DNA from 2 places in the Apibacter sp. B3919 genome. Region 2 is predicted to be linked to the other one. Evidence: riboswitches for the same ligand, from Rfam matches in the RefSeq annotation. Region 2 holds a riboswitch; the other holds the start of a gene.
The links. Region 2 has a riboswitch for cobalamin ahead of metE (5-methyltetrahydropteroyltriglutamate--homocysteine S-methyltransferase). Riboswitches for the same ligand answer to the same signal wherever they lie in the genome.

Region 1: it holds a riboswitch for cobalamin, as region 2 does, so the genes downstream of both, J3U20_RS06040 (TonB-dependent receptor) here and metE (5-methyltetrahydropteroyltriglutamate--homocysteine S-methyltransferase) in region 2, are expected to answer to the same signal.

The regions. Positions count from the first base shown of each region.
Region 1 is NZ_JAFNMG010000002.1:623,696-633,723, reverse strand. Features, by position in the region: gene J3U20_RS06115 (T9SS type A sorting domain-containing protein) at 1-493, opposite strand, end outside; gene J3U20_RS06110 (hypothetical protein) at 651-785, shown strand; gene J3U20_RS06105 (hypothetical protein) at 852-1,151, shown strand; tRNA gene J3U20_RS06100 (tRNA-Lys) at 1,407-1,479, opposite strand; tRNA gene J3U20_RS06095 (tRNA-Lys) at 1,526-1,598, opposite strand; tRNA gene J3U20_RS06090 (tRNA-Lys) at 1,638-1,710, opposite strand; gene J3U20_RS06085 (shikimate kinase) at 1,825-2,343, shown strand; gene J3U20_RS06080 (RNA-binding S4 domain-containing protein) at 2,357-2,734, opposite strand; gene J3U20_RS06075 (hypothetical protein) at 2,807-3,505, shown strand; gene J3U20_RS06070 (hypothetical protein) at 3,601-3,738, opposite strand; gene J3U20_RS06065 (1-acyl-sn-glycerol-3-phosphate acyltransferase) at 3,908-4,468, opposite strand; gene J3U20_RS06060 (glycosyltransferase family 2 protein) at 4,970-5,923, shown strand; gene J3U20_RS06055 (glycosyltransferase family 2 protein) at 5,927-6,952, shown strand; gene J3U20_RS06050 (hypothetical protein) at 7,075-7,293, opposite strand; gene J3U20_RS06045 (MerR family transcriptional regulator) at 7,313-7,645, opposite strand; cobalamin riboswitch at 7,764-7,963, shown strand; gene J3U20_RS06040 (TonB-dependent receptor) at 8,130-10,028, shown strand, end outside.
Region 2 is NZ_JAFNMG010000003.1:173,809-183,836, reverse strand. Features, by position in the region: gene J3U20_RS06835 (NUDIX domain-containing protein) at 1-59, opposite strand, end outside; gene tpx (thiol peroxidase) at 312-809, shown strand; gene fbaA (class II fructose-bisphosphate aldolase) at 1,198-2,265, shown strand; gene J3U20_RS06820 (SIMPL domain-containing protein) at 2,349-3,080, shown strand; gene J3U20_RS06815 (NADH:flavin oxidoreductase) at 3,101-4,201, shown strand; cobalamin riboswitch at 4,323-4,512, shown strand; gene metE (5-methyltetrahydropteroyltriglutamate--homocysteine S-methyltransferase) at 4,705-7,011, shown strand; gene J3U20_RS06805 (DUF421 domain-containing protein) at 7,422-8,117, shown strand; gene J3U20_RS06800 (fumarylacetoacetate hydrolase family protein) at 8,123-8,731, opposite strand; gene J3U20_RS06795 (3'-5' exonuclease) at 8,728-9,492, opposite strand; gene J3U20_RS06790 (CDP-alcohol phosphatidyltransferase family protein) at 9,473-10,028, opposite strand, start outside.

The sequences.
Region 1 (10,028 bases), on a different contig from region 2:
GATCTAAGATTTTTAATTGATTCGAATTACAATATAAACCCTTCAAATTAACATTTTTAGTTACATCTATTGTTGTTAATCGATTGCCAGTACAATATAATGTTTCTAAGTTCTTAAAATAATTGCCATTGAAAACTCCATTATAATTTTTGTAGTTTAAATTTAATTGAGTTAAAACTTTTAAACTATTGATATTTTTCCAACCAAATTTTCCGGATAATTTTGTAAAAATAACCTCCGGATTTCCATTAATAGCCTTAGCCATTTCTTCCCAGGTTAACCCCGCCAGTTCATAATTCCATTTTTTTTCACTTTCCGAATATTGCATAAAAAAATTCAATATTCCATATACATCCATCGCGTCGTAATTGGTGGTTGTGGATATTACAAAATGTCCTCTCAAGTAATTTTCTTGTTTTGAAATATCAACGGTTGCCAACAGTGGTGTAGTTATGATACACCAAAATAAAATAAAAAGTAGATTTTTTTTCATAACATTTTTAATTATTTTATATTAATTATGCTAATTTAGTATATTTATTTTTATTTTAACCTTATTTAAAAATAAATATTTATCCTATTAATTATTTTACCCTCTATTTTGAATTAAAAAAATTTATCACTTTTGAAATAAATTAAATTAAATAAAAATGAAACTTGCTATTGATGTTTATTACTATCTGAACCGAGCAAAAGTTGTGGGTATACTATTTAAAAACTGGGATCAACCCATTCCTAATGACTTAATTACTACTTATATTTATGAAGTATCTGAATATGAATAGGGAATGTTTTATAAAAGAGAGCTTCCTTGTATTTTAGAGTTATTGAAGCAAATAAATTTAAAAGATATGAGTCAGATTATAGTTGACGGCTTCGTTTATTTAGATGACACCCATCGGCCGGGATTGGGTAAATACTTATTTGATGCATTGGAAGAGAAAATTCCAATTATAGGGGTAGCTAAAAATCCTTTTTCTACCGGCAAATCTATTGTTCAGGAAATAACAAGAGGAGAAAGTAAAAAGCCCTTATATATTAGTTCTGTCGGAATTTCACTTAATGAAGCTTCTCAATGTATTCAAAATATGCATGGTAATTATAGAATTCCCACCCTCCTTAAATTATTAGATCAAGAAACCAGAAGATAATTCAAACAATAAATTTTTACAATATAAAGTTAAATTTTTAGATAATAGTAAGACAAAAATTTTTGCACAAAAACTTCCAACAATATTTTTAATAACTTATTAGCCGTTAATTTAAAAAAATATTGAAATAGTATAAATGAATAAAATAAATACTAGAACTGAAGTCGAACTTTTTTTTCTGTTGTTGTTTCTAGTTTGTTTACGTATGTGAAATAAAAAGAGCTACAAAAAATTTGTAACTCATTGATTTTTAAGTGACCCCGGAGAGGCTCGAACTCTCGACCCATTGATTAAGAGTCAATTGCTCTACCAACTGAGCTACGGAGTCATAAACAAGAAAAGCTTGAGAATCTCAAGCGCGAATTTTCAAAATGTGACCTGGCTGGGGCTCGAACCCAGGACCCCAACATTAAAAGTGTTGTGCTCTACCAACTGAGCTACCAGGTCTCCCTAAATGTATATATAATCTATTCTTTGAATAGATTGTGACCTGGCTGGGGCTCGAACCCAGGACCCCAACATTAAAAGTGTTGTGCTCTACCAACTGAGCTACCAGGTCTTTATTTAGTGTTTGCTAAGCATTTTCGTTTAGCGAGTGCAAATATAATGACTTTTTTTGGGTATGCAAATATATTTGATAAAAAAATATGATATTTGTAAAAAATCTGATCGTATGATAATTTCTTTATTGGGTTATATGGGAAGTGGTAAATCTACTGTTGGCAAATATCTTGCGAAATCTCTCAACATAACTTTTATTGATTTAGATGAGTATATTTCAGCTCAAGAAAATAAGTCTATTCAAGAAATTTTTTCAATCCATGGAGAAATTTATTTTCGTAAAAAAGAAAATTTTTATCTGAATGAATTATTGAACGGTGACAATATAGTGTTGAGTTTAGGAGGAGGTACTCCTATTTATCATCGCAACATGGATAAAATCAAAGAAAAAAGCTACTCTTTCTATTTAAAAATGAATGTCTCAGAATTAGCAAAAAGGTTAAGTAAAGAAAAAGAACACCGCCCTCTTATTGCGCATTTAGAAGACGAATCTTTACCGGAATTTATTGCCAAGCATTTATTTGAACGTTCAACATTTTATGAGTCGGCTGCTTATAAGATAGCGGTTAACCAAAAAACTCCGGAAGAAATAAGCAATGAAATCATTGCCGTTCTAAAAAATACTAATTAAACATTTAGTGTATTTATTCATCCTCCCATTCCAGAGTATAATCGTCTAATTCTCTCCTATCTTTTTTGGTGGGCCTGCCTAATCCTTTTTGCCTGTAATAGTTTTGCGTTTGTGTTCTTGATTTCATCATTTCAATCTGCTCAGGATCTGTCAGGTCTTTTATATATAAAGGAACCAATTTTGCTCCTACCCGATTGGGAGGAATTTGTATAACTTGGATCGTATAGTCAATCTGATTTTTTCTAATTTTATACGTTTCACCAACTAATATTTCTTTTGAAGGTTTCAAGGGAGCATCATCTAAAAATACTCGATTTTTTTTACATTCTTCGGTAGCAATTGCCCGCGTTTTATAGAAACGCACACACCATAAAAATTTATCTATTCTCATTGGTTGAAAAAATTGGTCTTTAAAATTAAATTTAATCGTAAATTAGCAACTAAATTAACATATTTTATTTACATGATTAAAAAATCCCTTTTAGCCGCCTGTATCTTTTCACTTTTATTTTTTGTTTCGTGTGGGAGCGATGATAATAACGCCTCAACCTTATCCGTTGACGAGCAAAATACAGCTGATGATATGGCTATTGTTAATTTTTTAAATAACTATTATTTCGATGATCTTGGGAAAGTAACCAAATTTTCTGATTCGGTTACTCCAAATGATAAAGAGCCTTTGAGCAAAAATGCAATAAAATCTCCTTTAGGATACTGGGTCGTTAAAAATCCGAAGGCAGATCAGGGTATAAACACCTCCAATATAGCTGACGGTAAAAACAATATACTTATTCATTATTCTTTAAAATATTTTGTTGCAACTGAAGGAGGTAATGGATATTCAACCTTGAATACTTCATCAAGCACAATTGATAATTCAGGGGTTGCACAAGAAGACCCTTTCTTTTATAAAAAGCCCAAAAACGATACGATTCAAAGTGAAAACTATTATGTAATTAAAGGTATTGTTGACGGTTTAAAGGATTTCAAGCCAACTAATAAATCTAAAAATGACCTTTACCATGTATTACAAGGTTTAATTATCGTGCCTTCTCGATTGGCATACGGTAGAGAATCCAATTACATAAACAGTAAAGATGCTACGTTCATTTTAAATTTTGAATTGTATAAAGTTTGTCCTCAAGATCAAACGTGTAATTAAATTTATATATTGTTTGAATGTATTGTTCAGACAATCGTATAATTATTGTCATCAACAATTAAGCTCTGTTGATTATTGGTAGGGACAATTCTATGTTATCCTCTAAACATCATATAGATTTGCTGGACAAAATCATTAAAAGGTTCTTTTATATAATGCGGAAGGACATTGAAATTAATAACTTTTAATGCGGTGCAATTATCCAGATCATGAGTCTTATTACGATCATCCATAACGTTGATATATGTTATATATCCATCAAAATTACAGGCAATAGTTATAAACAGAATATTCTTGTCGGAATTCTGATTTTACAAATATAATCTGAAAGTTGCCGACTTGCTCCGCAATATAAGAAGTCAAAAAAATATTTTTAATGTCTAAGAATTTAGATAATCTAATTTAATAAATCTTAGGATTATAGTTTTCAGGAAATTTAGCCATTTCCGGTTTATAAAAGTCTTCTATTTGATCAAATATCTCTTCAATCGTTTGATTGCCGATATAAATTAATTTGGAAACACCGGTTACTTTATTTTTATAATCGGCATAGGCTAGAGCAATAGGAACATTCGCTTGTTTGGCTATATAGTAAAAACCTTTTTTCCATCGTAAGGCACGGGAACGAGTGGCTTCCGGAGTATTTATTAAAGCCATCGAATCGGAATTTTTAATTAGTTCCGATGAATATTGAACCAAATTATTCCATTGACTTCGATCGACTCCTAAACATCCGAGTGCTTTGAAAAAGAATCCATACCAAGGTTTGGTATAAGCATCTTTAATCATTACTTTATAAGGAATTTTTAAACACCAAAAACTGGCTAAACAATAATATAAATCCCAATTAGAGGTATGGGGAGCACAAATTAATACGCATTTTCTTAATTCATTAACAGGCACTTCATTTTTAAATCTCCATCCCATAACGAACAGCATTAACCTTCCTAGTAATTTTTTCATAATTTGATTACTTATTAAAAATAATTAAAAAGTTCAGTTAATTGACATTAACTGAACTTTTCACATGTATATAATTTTCTAATTAACTTAACATTGACATTATGTAATCCATAATAACTAACACCATCTTAAAGAGAATTTGTACCATGATCTATTTATTTTTTTCTGAATTAATTAAAACACTAAACTAAAAAAAGTTATATTCAGGTGCTCTACATACTGTTATAAAAACCTGAGCTTTAATTATCAGAATCTCTACTATATATATGAACGCCCTAAATTTTTTGCTAAATTAAAAATTTTCTTTGAATTTAACTCAAATTAATTATAAATATCTTAATGGAATTTTATTTATATTTTTAATTACTCCCATACATTTTTTCGTTACGGATACCTGTAAGTTGACGTAAGAATCACTTCCTAAAATTTTTTATCTTAAAAAAAGCCGCTTTACACGGATTAATTAAAAATATTTTACTTTTGTATTTATATATCTTACTTATGACTCCCTTGGTATCGGTTATTATGGCTGCTTACAATGCAGAAAAACATATATCTGCATCAATTGAATCGGTAATCAATCAAACGTATGCTAATTTTGAATTGCTGGTTATTAATGATGGCTCATCCGATAGAACTCAATCAATTATAGAAGAATTTTGTAAAAGAGATTCCCGAATCAAGCTTATTAACAACGATAAAAACTTATTTGTTATAAAATCCCGTAATATCGGAATTGAAAATGCTAAAGGTAAATATTTGGCCATATTAGATGCTGATGATCTTGCATTACCCATACGATTGGAAAAACAAGTTGAATTTCTGGAGAATAATCCGGATGTATTTTTAATAGGCAGCAGTGCTCATATAATTGATGAAAACAATACTATTTGTAATAATTTTATAGCTTTAACCGATTATCATGAATTAAAAAGAAATATTCTCAAAAACAATTTATTCTATCATTCTTCTGTACTATTTAGAAATGAAAAAGTTTTTTATCGAGAAAAAATGATTTATTCGGAAGACTATGATCTCATTTTACGGTTATTTTCAGAAGGTAAAAAAATTGTAAATCTACCTGATACTTTAATCTCATACAGACAAACCAACCATTCACTTTCAAAAACCAAAAACAGACTAGTGCAATGGTTGTTTATCAATAAAGCCCGTGAATTTTATAAAGAAAGGCTTGGTAATGGTAAAGACAGTTATGATGCATTTAATCCACAATCATTTATTAATATAGAAGATATTCATTACCCAATTAGTAAAAAAGATTTGTTATATGCCATGAAAATTTGTTTTTACAGAAAAGATGCAAATCAATTAAAATTTTTAGTAAAAAAATATCGTAACTATTATCCTATATCATTAGATTATATACTTTATTCTCTATTTTCCAAAAATAGAAATACTTTTAATCTCATTTGTAAAATTTATTCTAAACTTTAAACTATGGATATTTTAATTAAATCTTTTAACCGCCCCTTTTATTTGGACAGATGCTTAGCCAGTATCCAAAAATATGTAGTGGGTACTTATTCAATTAAAGTTTTAGATGATGGAACTCCTGAAAAATATCTAAATAAAATTAAATTAAAATACCCGTCCATTAAAATTATAAAATCTGAAAATTATATAGAAAAGGAAGAAGCAATTAAAGATAATTTAAAGTCAGGAAAAGATATTAATGGCTTTAAAATTCCTACTCAACTTTGGGTCAATTCAGTAAAAGAAGCTTCAGATTATTTCATTATAACGGAAGATGATGTTTGGTTTACGAGAAAAATTAATGTGAATGAAATCAATGAAGTAATGAAAAAAGAAAATATATCCTTACTCAAATTAGGTTGGTCAGGAAATAATAATTTTGTTGATCAGTTTAAACATGATAAAATCAATTCCGATATAATTTCCATTTATCCGGATCTTTTTACTGCCCCTCCTTTCATTCTGAAATGTTTTTTTTATAATAAATATAAGTTTTTTAGTATTTTATATAAATTGGGTTTGGTATCTAACACTACTAAAACTAAATATTGGATATTAATTTCAATACTTATGGGTGTTCATAAAAAAGAATTTTGGCTTAAAACCTGGGAAAATATTAATGGAAAAGTTGATGAAAAAAAACAATTATACAATGCAACCCTGTATTTTAGAAAACATAAACACAAAAACATGATCGCTCAATTAAATCATGAAGTTATGAAAACTACGTTTAATTCTTCTGCTACCAATTCCTATCATAATTATGGATTTGATTTTGATGTTAATCAACTTAATTATTTAATTAATGAAAAATGGTATAATGATGCATTTGATCCCATGCAAAATTTTCCTAAGGATTTCTCAGAAGATTACATTCTATCATTTTTGAAAAATGAAAATAACAAAAAAATAAAACCGGAAGAATGGAAAAAATGGTCAGAAAAATTTAAAAATCAATATAGAATTCAAGGGTGTGCTGTTGATGATTAAAAAAAATATATCATTTATTAAATTAATCCCATCGAATCAAAGAGCAAAAAAATAAGCAGTGATTTACTGCTTACTTTTTTAATATCATAATAAATCTAAGAGGTCATTACTCCTCATCATCTTCAATATTTTTCGATTTCAGAATCGCAAAAATCGAATGCTTGTTGAACCAATGTAATTACTTCATTATCAACTTTTTCCTCGTCTCCTTCCAATTCATCAAACCATTCAACATCCTCTTCTTTTACATTTAATATAAATCTAGGATACTCTGTGTGCACAACAAATAAATCTTCAGGAAAATCTGAATTGTCTGCCATTAAAAACTTAGGTAATTTCATATTGTCTTTATTTAAATTTTTATTCGTCTAATAATTCTTTTAACTTAATTAATTCTGTCTTAACTAACTCTAAACGAGCAATGATTTCAACTTTTTTGGATAAATTTTTTTGTGATTGTAAAACAACTTTTGCTCCTTCTAAGGTATATCCTTTTTCTTTTACTAAATAAAAAATTATTTTTAAATTTTCAATATCTTTTGGGGTAAAAAAACGGTCTCCTTTTTTATTCTTTTTGGGTGAAATACTATCAAATTCTTTTTCCCAAAACCTTATAAGTGAAGTATTAACATTAAAAGCCTGCGCTACTTCGCCTATAGAATAATATAATTTTTCAGGAAGTTGTACGTTCATTATTCAAATCTAATGATTTTTTAATTCAACTTACTATTGTTCGTTTAAAAAATTAATCTTTTTTTAGAATTATTAGTACGACCCAAATAATCAATACAGATGCCCTAAAAATATTTATTTATATTTGCCTAAATTTGGTGATTGCTATTTACCGGTAAATATGCAATCTTAAAAGGGAATTCGGTGAAAATCCGAAACAGGCCCGCTGCTGTAATCTTCTAGTACGTTTTAAGAGATATACCACTGAGGAGTTGCTTTCTTGGGAAGGTTCTTAAAATGAAGTAAGTCAGAATACCTGCCAAATTTAACTATAGTTTTACAAGCTTTCGTGGAACAAGGCTGAAACATTAAAAGCATTTCATATTCACTTTTCCTGTTTACTTTTCCGGAAACTAGTTTACTATATCTGTAATTTAAGATATTCGACTCCATGATGATGAACATCAATCATAAATATAGTGTATTTGCTTGTTTTATAAGCCTGATGAGTCCATTATCTTATTCCCAAGAAAAAAAAGACAGCATTACTGTAACAGAATTACAGGAAATACTGGCAACGGGAAAAAGAAATGATAAAGGAATAATTCCTTTCCAAGAATTGAAAGGAAAAGAATTAGAAAATCGAAACAGCTCTTCGGTAGCTGATGCCGTACGATTATTTTCAGGAATTCAACTTAAAGATTATGGAGGTGTTGGAGGAATGAAAACAGTTAATATTCGAGGAATGGGAAGCGAACACGTGGGGGTATTTTATGATGGAATAGCCATAGGAAATGCTCAAAATGGTATGGTTGATTTAGGAAAATTTTCCATGGATAATTTAGAATCAATATCAGTATACAACGGACAAAAAAGTCAAATATTCCAACCCGCTAAAGATTTCGGCTCTGCCGGAGGTATCTATTTAACTACCAAACGTCCTGTTTTTACGGGTGAAAAAAAAACTAATATAGGTGCCACCTATCGTTCCGGATCATTTCATTTAATTAACCCCTTCCTCCTATGGGAACAAAAATTATCCTCATTAATTTCATCTTCTCTTACTATGGAATATATTAATTCAGATGGAAAATATAAATTTCAACAAAAGAAAGGTAATTGGGATACTATCGCTGTAAGACAAAATGGTAACATAAGTGCTTTTAGAACAGAAGGAAATTTATTTGGCATCCTACCTCATGGTAAATGGAATCTGAAAGGATATTATTATAATTCAAGCAGAGGAATACCCGGTGCCGTTTTAAAGAATTCGTATAAAAGGTATCAATTTGCTCAACAATGGGATCGTAATTTCTTTTTGCAGGGATCTTTTGAAAAAATAATCAGCACAAAATACAGAATAGCATTAAATGCTAAATATGCTCATGATTTTACCCATTATAAAAATTTAGAAGTTTTTAATGACTCTATTTGGGGAAATAAATTTTCCAACCGTATTAACAATACTTATAAGCAAGATGAACTATATATTTCATCCTCACAACTGGTTACTTTATTTTCTTTTTGGGATATTTCTTTATCTGCAGATTACCAACATAACGGAATGAATGCCGATTTAAAAAATTTCTCTTCTCCTTCGAGAAATACAGAAATGATCGCTTTAGCTACTGCTTTTCATTGGGATAAAATTAAAATTCAAACAAGTGTTTTAGGTACATTTGTGCAAGAAAAAACGAAACATACGAACAGTATGGGTACAGCTTCAGACAGAAATGAATTTACTCCTGCTGTTTTCTTAAATTACCAACCTTTACATTCTAAAGATATTAGCATTCATGGTTTTTATAAGAGAATTTTTAGAATGCCAACATTTAATGATTTATACTATACGGATTTTGGAAATTCAAACTTAAAACCTGAATATACTAATCAGTTCGATGCAGGTATTCGTATAAATAAAAACTTTACTTCCGGTAATTTTACTCATTTTGATTTTACTATTGATGCCTATTATAATACGGTCAAAGATAAAATCATAGCTTATCCCAAAGGACAACAATTTCGTTGGACCATGTTAAATTTTGGTAAAGCACGAATAAAAGGATTAGATTTATCTTCTAAGACTTCAATAGTAATAAAAAACGTTTTAGTTTCAACCTTTATAACCTATACGTATGAAGATGCACAAAATTTATCTTCTCCTATTTTAAATTATAAAAATCAACTTCCTTATATACCTTGGCATAGTGGGACACTTACTCTAGAAGCTGCTTACAGAGATTGGAATCTAAATTATAGCTTTATGTATACGGGAGAACGGTACAATTCTCCTTCTAATAATCCTGATAATCATGTAAAAGCTGGGTATACTCATGATATACAACTTTCAAGAGAATTATTTTTCACTCATATCAAATGCAAAGCATCCTTACAAATCAATAAT
Region 2 (10,028 bases):
TGCGGATATTCTAAATGATCACTTTTACAATTTGGGCAGAATTTGAAAATGGGTTGCATATCACATAAGTTTTAATACCCAAATTTAATTAAGTATTTTAAAAATATAGATATCAAAAATTATTTTATATAAAAATAATAGAAAATACTTTTCAAAATAAATAGTAACATTTAAATAGAAATTATTAATAAAAGAATTATATAATATAATATTTTACAAATCATCAAAATTAATATTATTTCATACATTGGTCTTTGTAAATCTATCATAGTAATAAATAGTAATAATTAACCGTAAATAAAAATAATACAATGGCAACAATAACATTAAAAGGAAATGAAGTTCATACATTGGGAAACCTACCATCAATAGGAAGTAAGGCTCCAGATTTTATATTAGTGGATACGGATTTATCAGAAAAAAAATTATCGGATTATACAGGAAAAAGAGTTGTTTTAAACATATTTCCAAGTGTGGATACAGACACATGCGCTATGTCTGTCAGAGAATTTAATGAAAAAGTATCTGAAATGAAAAACACTGTGGTTTTATGTATTTCAAAAGACCTTCCTTTTGCTCAAAAACGTTTTTGTGCCGCAGAAGGTTTAGATAATGTTATCCCGCTTTCTGCCTTTCGTTCAGATTTTGGTAAGGTATATAATTTAGAATTTGCAGATGGCCCGTTAAAAGGATTACTTAGCAGATCAGTACTTGTTCTTAATGAGTCAGGAGAAATTATTTATGAAGAACAAGTAGCTGAAACTACTCATGAGCCTAATTATGAAAAAGTAACAGCTATATTAAAATAAAAAATCTATCAAATAAAAGGAATGCCTTATATTTTTCAAATATGAGGCATTTGTATTTTTTTCTAATTTCTCCAAATGAAAGATTAGTATGATAATTGAGACTAATAATTGTTTGAATTCAATGTAAAGTAAAAAAAGGTACTCACTCTTGAAATAGTAATTAAAATTTATATTTTAAAAGAAATATGATAAATTCTAAAAAAGTACTAAAGTTTTTATAAAACGTTAGATGTATAATGAGAAATTAACCCGATAATTTCAATAAAATTATAACTTTTTGTTAAAAAAAATAAAACATGAGAAATTTCAACATAAAATAACTCTTTGAGATATAAATAGTTTTTACATTTACAATTTAAAAAAGTATAACAAAAAAAATTATAATATCATGAGCAGAAAATTTCCAGCAGGAGTAGCAACCGGTTCGCTAGTAAAAGAAATATTCGATTATGCTAAAGAAAATCAGTTTGCTTTACCGGCATGTAACGTTATAGGATCTAGCAATGTAAATGCAGCTCTTGAAACAGCTGTTAGAGTAAATGCTCCCTTAATTATACAATTTTCAAACGGAGGATCTCAATTTAATGCAGGTAAAGGATATAAAAACTCTTCCCTTAGAGCAGATGTTTTAGGGGCTATAGCTGGAGCAAAACATGTCCATACGTTGGCAGAAGCCTATGGGGCAACTGTAATTTTACATACAGATCATTGTGCAAAAAAACTATTACCTTGGGTTGACGGGTTATTAGATGCATGTGAAGAATTCCATAAAAAAGAAGGAAAAACACTATACTCTTCACACATGCTAGATCTTTCAGAAGAGCCCTTAGATGAAAATTTAGCAATCTCTTCCAAATATTTTGAAAGAATGGCAAAATTAGGAATGACTCTAGAAGTTGAAATAGGGATAACAGGTGGAGAAGAAGACGGAGTTGACAATTCAGATATAGAAAGCTCAAAATTATATACACAACCTGAGGATGTTTATAAAACGTATAAAGCATTAAGCGCAATAAGTCCTAATTTTACTATTGCAGCAGCATTTGGTAATGTACATGGAGTGTATAAACCGGGAAATGTTAAATTAGAGCCTAAAATACTTCACAACTCACAAGAATACGTTCAAAAACAAGTAGGCGGACCTTCAAAACCGATTAATTTTGTATTTCATGGAGGATCAGGTTCTTCCTTGTTAGATATAAGAGAAGCTATTAGCTACGGAGTAGTAAAAATGAATATTGATACAGATTTACAATTCGCTTATACCGAAGGGGCAAGAGATTATGTAGAAAAAAATATTGATTATTTAAGAACTCAAGTAGGAAATCCAACCGGAGATGAAGCACCAAATAAGAAATTTTATGATCCAAGAGTTTGGATGAGAAAATGTGAAGAAGGATTCTCTAAAAGATTGGAAAAAGCTTTTGAAGATTTAAATAATATCAACACATTATAGTAAAAAAATATAAATTTTATTTATAAAAAATGAAAGCACCTTTATTTGAGGTGCTTTTTTTGTATATTTGGAAAAAAGAGAGTATGAAAAATTATCTAATAGTATCAACATTACTAGCGTCCATTTCAATCGTTCTTGCTGCTTATTTTTTAGGTAATTCTTACCAAAAAAGAAATCAATCCAATACAATAACAGTAAAAGGATTAGGCACAAAAGATTTTGAATCTGATTTAATAGTATGGAAAGCCGATTTTTCTAAGAAAAATCTCGATTTAAAACAAGCTTATGCCGAATTAGATGCAGATAGAAAAAAAGTAAGAGAATATCTGATTTCCAAAGGATTTTCCGATAAAGAAATAGTTTTTTCCTCAGTAGAAATAAGTAAACAATATGATAGTAGATACAATGAAGGAATAAATCAAAATATATTTACGGGGTATGAATTAAATCAAACCATAACCATAGAATCTAAAAATGTGAAAAAAGTTGAAGATCTTTCCCGTCAAATTACAGAATTGATTAATAACGGAGTAGAACTCTATTCCCGATCGCCTTTATATTACTATACTAAATTATCTGATTTAAAAATACAGATGATTTCAGATGCAACCAAAGATGCAAAAAAAAGAGCAGAAGAAATAGCAATTAACGCCGGTTGTAAAATAGGCAAATTAAAAAATGCCAATCAAGGGGTTTTTCAAATAACTGCTCAAAATTCATCTGAAGATGATTACTCTTGGGGAGGAGCATTTAATGTATCATCCAAGAAAAAAACAGCAAGCATTACCATTCGTTTAGAATATGAAATTAAATAATAACTACGATATAAATTAAAATGGTACATAAATTATTTCAACCGTTTACATCAAAAAAACTGTCATTAAAAAACAGAATAGTCATGGCGCCTATGACCCGATCATTTGCTTATGATGGAATCCCCGGTAAACAAATAGCTGATTATTATCAAAGAAGAGCACAGGCCGAAGTGGGCTTAATTATAACAGAAGGAACCGTTGTTCGCAGGGCGGCATCTTCCAATGATCCCAATATACCTGTATTTTATGGAGAACAAGCCTTAGAAGGTTGGAAAAAGGTGGTTGAAGAAGTTCATGCTAAAGGTGGTAAAATAGCTCCGCAACTTTGGCATATGGGAATAATACCTGCCCATAAAAACTGGACACCATCAGAGCCTTTTGAGGGACCATCCGGACTTTTAAATCCGGAAACAAAAGGCGGAAAAGAAATGAGCGAAAGTGATATTGAAAATACAATTGAGGCTTTTGCAGAAGCAGCTTACCAAACCAAAAAAATAGGTTTTGATGCTCTGGAATTGCATGGAGCGCACGGATATTTGATCGATCAATTCTTTTGGGATAAGCTCAATAAAAGAAATGATATATGGGGAGGAGCTACCCTGGCCGAAAGGAGTCGTTTTGCCATTGAAGTTGTAAAAGCGGTTCGAAATGCGGTAGGAGAAGATTTTCCTATAATATTACGCTTATCACAATGGAAACAACAAGATTATTCCGCAAAATTGGCAAAGACACCGGAAGAAATGGAAGAATGGTTACTACCGTTATCAGATGCCGGAGTTGATATTTTTCATTGCTCACAACGAAGATTTTGGGAGCCCGAATTTGAAAATTCCGATTTAAATTTTGCAGGATGGGCAAAAAAAATAACGGGCAAACCTTCCATAAGTGTAGGATCTGTGGGGCTTACCGGGGATTTCTTAGGGGCATTCAAAGGACAAAGTTTTGAGGCTTCTAATAATTTTCTTAACGAATTAAATAGAAGATTAGATGCAGGCGAATTTGATTTAATAGCAGTAGGAAGAGCGTTACTTGCAGATCCTGAATGGGTATTAAAAATTAAAAATGGAAACTTATCTGAATTTAAAGGATTTTCTAAAGATCAACTTAAAGAATTATACTAATAAAAACATAAAATAGTAGTAAAATAAAAACAAAAACCAAGTTTTAATTTTTATTTATTTTAATAAAGAAATAAAAGCAAAGGTTTTTTATCTTTGTATATATAAGTTCTTTACTTAATTTCTTTATCAACAAGAATAAGGTGCTGTGTAAAAACGACTTAATAGGGAATCATGTGTGAATCATGAGCTGACGCGCAACTGTAAGTAACCTAAAAAAAATTTTATCAATAAAAACCATTGCCGATTTAAACGGTGAGAAGGTAGATAAAATGTTATAAGCCAGGAGACCTGCCTATTCTTAATTGACAATGCTTTCGCGAGTAAAAGCAAGATCACAAAAAATATAATTGGGCTACGAGAAACTTTAAGATCATTAGAATAATTAGTTTACTTGTATGTCAAAAATTGTTTTGAAATTTGATTTTATTTAACAAAGAAAGAGAGCATTGTGAAGTTTAGCAATAAGAGCTTTTTATAATATAATCGTTTAAAAAGTTATAAAAATGCAAACACACAATCTTGGCTATCCGCGTATTGGTAGTGACAGAGAACTTAAAAAAGCCTGTGAAAAATATTGGGCAGGTAAAGCGTCAGTCGAAGAACTGATGATAACAAGTAAAGATATCCGGCACCGAAACTGGGTAACTCAACAAAAATTAGGGATTGATTGGATCCCATCTAATGATTTTTCTTATTACGATCAGGTACTTGATATGTCACTAATGGTCGGGGCTATCCCTAAAAGATATAATAAGGTAATACTGGATAAATCAAATACAGAATTAGACTTATATTTTGCCATGGCAAGAGGACATCAAAAAGAAGGTATTGATATAAAAGCCATGGAAATGACCAAATGGTTTGATACCAATTATCATTACATTGTCCCTGAATTTGAAAGTAATCAGAAATTTTCCTTGTTTTCAACAAAAATTATTGATGAATATTTAGAAGCTAAAAATGCAGGAATCCATACAAAGCCGGTTATAATAGGCCCTGTATCTTATTTGTTGTTGGGAAAAGAAAAAGAGGAAAACTTCAATAAGCTGGATTTACTAAAAAATATTCTTCCTGTCTATATAGAAATCCTAAATAAATTAAAGACAGAAGGAGTTGAATGGGTGCAGTTTGATGAGCCTTTCTTAGCTTTGGATTTAGATGAAAAAGCGAAAGAATCCTACCAATATGCCTATAAAGAAATACATAAACAATTTCCTTATATAAATAAAATACTAACTACCTATTTTGACGGATTGAAAGACAATTTAGCACTTGCTTTTAATCTACCCGTACAAGCATTACATATAGATTTGGTACGTTGTCCGGAACAATTAGATGAAGTTTTAGATAAAATTCCGGAAAAACTTATCCTTTCTTTAGGGATCGTTGATGGAAGAAATATATGGAAAAATGATTTCGAAAAATCTTTGAAACTTATTCAAAAAGCTGTTTCCAAAATTGGTAAAGACCGAATTTTAATAGCTCCTTCTTGTTCACTTCTTCATAGTCCGGTTGACTTGGAATTGGAAACAGATACAAAAGCCCTTTCATCGGAAATTAAAAATTGGTTGGCTTTTGCAAAACAGAAAATCGATGAAGTAGTAACCTTAAAAAAGCTTGCGTCTAAAGAAGATTCCCCGGATTTACAAAAAAAATTACAGGAAAATATAGCGGCTGCAACCAGCAGAAAAACATCAGCTTTAATACATAACGAAAAAGTAAAAGAAAAAATAAGGAATATTGAAAAAGTAGAAGATAAAAGAAATTCCATATTTTCAGAACGAAAGAAAAAACAATCTGAAGCCTTGCAGTTGCCTTTATTTGCAACAACTACGATCGGCTCATTTCCTCAAACATCCGAAGTCAGAAGTTGGAGATCTAAAATAAAAAAAGGATTGATAACACCTTTAGAATATGAAGAGCTGATTAAAAAGGAAATTGAAAAAACAATACGATTCCAAGAAAAAATAGGTATAGATGTATTGGTTCACGGGGAGTTTGAGCGAAACGACATGGTGGAATATTTTGGAGAACAATTAGAAGGAGTTGCATTTTCCAAAAACGGATGGGTACAAAGTTATGGAAGCCGTTGTGTGAAACCACCCATCATTTATGGCGATATATTCAGGCCTAATCCTATGACTGTGAAATGGTCTTCCTATGCACAATCCTTAACAAATAAAAATGTAAAAGGTATGTTGACTGGACCGGTAACTATATTGCAATGGAGTTTTGTACGAGACGATCAACCGAGAAAAGATACCTGTTTCCAAATTGCATTAGCCATTAGAGAAGAAGTAGTAGACTTGGAAAAAGCGGGAATACGAATTATTCAAATAGATGAACCGGCCATAAGAGAAGGGCTGCCGTTACGAAAAAAAGATTGGCAAACCTATTTAGAGTGGGCTATAAAAGCATTTAGAATTGCATCCTGTGGGGTAAAAGATCAAACACAAATTCATACCCATATGTGTTATTCTGAATTTAATGATATCATACAAAACATAGCAGATATGGATGCGGATGTAATTACCATAGAATGCTCTAAATCGGATATGAAGTTGCTAAACATTTTTTCAGAATTTAAATACCCTAACGATATTGGTCCGGGTGTTTATGATATACACTCTCCGAGAATACCGTCCAAAAATGAAATGGTTTCCTTATTGAAAAAAGCAATTAAAAGTATACCGGTAGAGCAATTGTGGATTAACCCGGATTGTGGACTTAAGACAAGAGGATGGGAAGAAACAGAAAAAGCATTAATTGAAATGGTAGGAGCAGCAACAGAAATGCGAGAACAATACTAAACGATCTTTTTAGTATCGGTCGGTATAATACGTATAAATGTTTTAAATATGATCTTAACTTCTTAAAAGTCGTTTAAACCAAAGGTTAGAATGCAATGAAAACTTAAAAAATTCTAGAGTTCGATAAATTAAAACTTAAAAATGATTTATTAAAACAAAATCATAATTGTCTTAGTAGTATTTTAATTTTAAATAGCTAAAATAGGATAAGAAACAAAAGTTGATTATACATTTTATGTGTTAAGAATAAGCTGAAAGCATTATGCTTTCAGCTTATTTTCATTTTATTATAATTTTATATGTATATATTTCTTTAAAATAAAATAAGAAACATTTTAATAATTATACATTAATATATTAAATTAATTTATATTTTTGTATATAACACTAAATTACAAATATAGAATATCATGGATCTAAAAAATGCAGTTTTCGGAAGCTTCAATATATATGATAACATATTTATATCGATAAAATTAGTAGTAGCATTTATCGCCGTTTTAATTTACATTAAATTAGTAGGAAGAACCATTTTAAACCAAGTTTCCGGAATTGATCTAATTCAGAATATAGTCTTAGGGGGCTTGGTAGGTGGAATTATATATAATCCGAATATTTCTATTATGGAATTTGCCTTAGTGTTGTTTATTTGGACATTCATTGTATATTTAATAGCCTTTCTCACAAAAAAATATAGTCGTTTAAGAGGGTTAGTAGAAGGTCCTATTATACCTTTAGTATTAAAAGGAAAATTTAATATAGAAGGATTTAAAAAAGCTAAGATTGATATAATGACTTATGCCAGTGTACTAAAAAATAATGGTATATACGATATATCTAAAGTATATTTTGCTCAAATGGAACAAGACGGTTCCATTACCGCATTTACGGATGATTATGATAAATACGCAGTCTTACTGGTTATTGATGGCAAAATTAACCATGTCTATTTAGAAGGAATCGATAAAACAGAAGATTGGCTAAAAAATGAATTACGAAAACAAGGATATGATGATGTGTCCAAAATTTTCATTGCACAGTGGTCTCCGAATAAATTTTTTATTGTACCAAAAAGTCAGGATTATAAATTGAAGGTTAATGATTAAAACTATTACCTGATTTTAACCTCAAAAAACTTCTCATTTTCAATAAAACCTTCCAGAAAATCATTTTCACTAAGCTTTGAAACTCCCGATGGCGTTCCGGTAAAAATAATATCGCCCATTTTTAAAGTAAAATATTGAGAAATATATGAGACGAGGTAATCAAATGAAAAAATCATTTCTGAAGTATTTCCTTTTTGCTGAATATTGCCGTTTTTCACTAAAGAAAAATTCAAATTATCTAAATTAAACTTATCTTTACTTACAAAATTTCCAATTAAAGCAGATCGATCGAAAGCCTTGGATTTTTCCCAGGGAAGCCCTTTTTCTTTTAATCGGTCTTGTAAATCTCTAGCAGTAAAATCAATGCCAAGTCCAATTTCAGAGTAATAATTTCCGGCAAATTCCGGTTGAATGTATTTTCCAACTTTAGAAATTTTTATAAGAACTTCCACTTCATGCTGAAGGTTTTCAGTGAATTCTGGAATATACCAATCATCACCGGGTCTGGCTAAAGCGGTATCCGGTTTAATAAATAAAACCGGATCTTTAGGTATCTCATTGTTTAATTCTTTCGCGTGATTGCTATAATTTCTTCCTACACAGATAAATTTCATAAAACACTTTTTAATTTTGCTCTTGTAAAAATTTTTTTCGAATATAAAGGAAAATCAGCATTCATTAACCAGGAATAATATCCTAAATCACTCAAAAACACATTTTTCAATTTTTTACCTTTGTATTTTCCAAAATTGAAAACCTCGTCTTCATCCTTATCTATTCCAACAAATCCTGCCAAATCAGCATTTTTATTTTGCATGGTAAACTCATGAAGGAATTTCACATCGTTTTGAATATCCTCATATTTTTCAAGTTGAGCCTTTAATATTTCATACGTAGCATAAGTATCTGCAGAAGCAGAATGAGCATTTTCTAAATTCTTATCGCAATAAAATTTATAAGCTGCGGAAAGATTCCTGGGTTCCATTTTATGAAAGATTACTTGAACATCAATCGGGCGGTGTTTTTTTATGTCAAATTCAAATCCGTTTCGCAAAAGTTCTTCCGCAAGTAATGGAATATCGAATCGATTGGAATTATATCCAGAAAGATCAGAATCTTTAATCATTTCGAGAACCTGAGGAGCAATTTCTTTAAAAGTAGGAGCATCGACAATATCTTTATCATAAATTCCATGAATTAAAGACGATTCTTTTGGAATTGGAATTTCAGGATTAACTCTCCAAGTTTTACTCTCTTTTGATTGGTCAGGGTTTACTTTAAATATACTAATTTCAACTATCCGGTCTTTGCTGATATTTATTCCGGTAGTTTCAAGATCGAAAAAGCAGATTGATTTATGTAGTTTTAGTTCCATTTGAAATAATTTTTTTTCGAAATATAATTGATAAAATTAAGTAAATTAATATAAGTATTGGTATAGCTGATATTTTAAGGAAAATTAATAATACTATGCAAATTATAAGGAAAGAGTATACAAGAGAATTATCTTTCCAGGTTAAGTTTTTAAATTTAAAAGCTAATAAGGGAATATTGGCAACCAGTAAATAGCTTGATAAGGCAGTAATGAATAATAGAAACCAAGAATTATCCAATAATAAATACGTATGATTTTGATGTAAATAGTATAATGAAAATATCAAGATAGTATTTGCAGGAGTAGGCAATCCTTTAAAATAATAACTTTGTTCCTCATCTAAATTAAATTTAGCAAGACGCAGAGCGGAAAATAAAGTAATCAACAATCCAAAAAATGGAAATAAAACGATGTATTTATTATGAATAAATCCGTTTGAAAACGTACTTATACGAGAATAAAAATCATCTCCTCCCAACATGGTAAACATAAATAAACCGGGCAATACGCCAAACGTTACAATATCTGCCAAACTG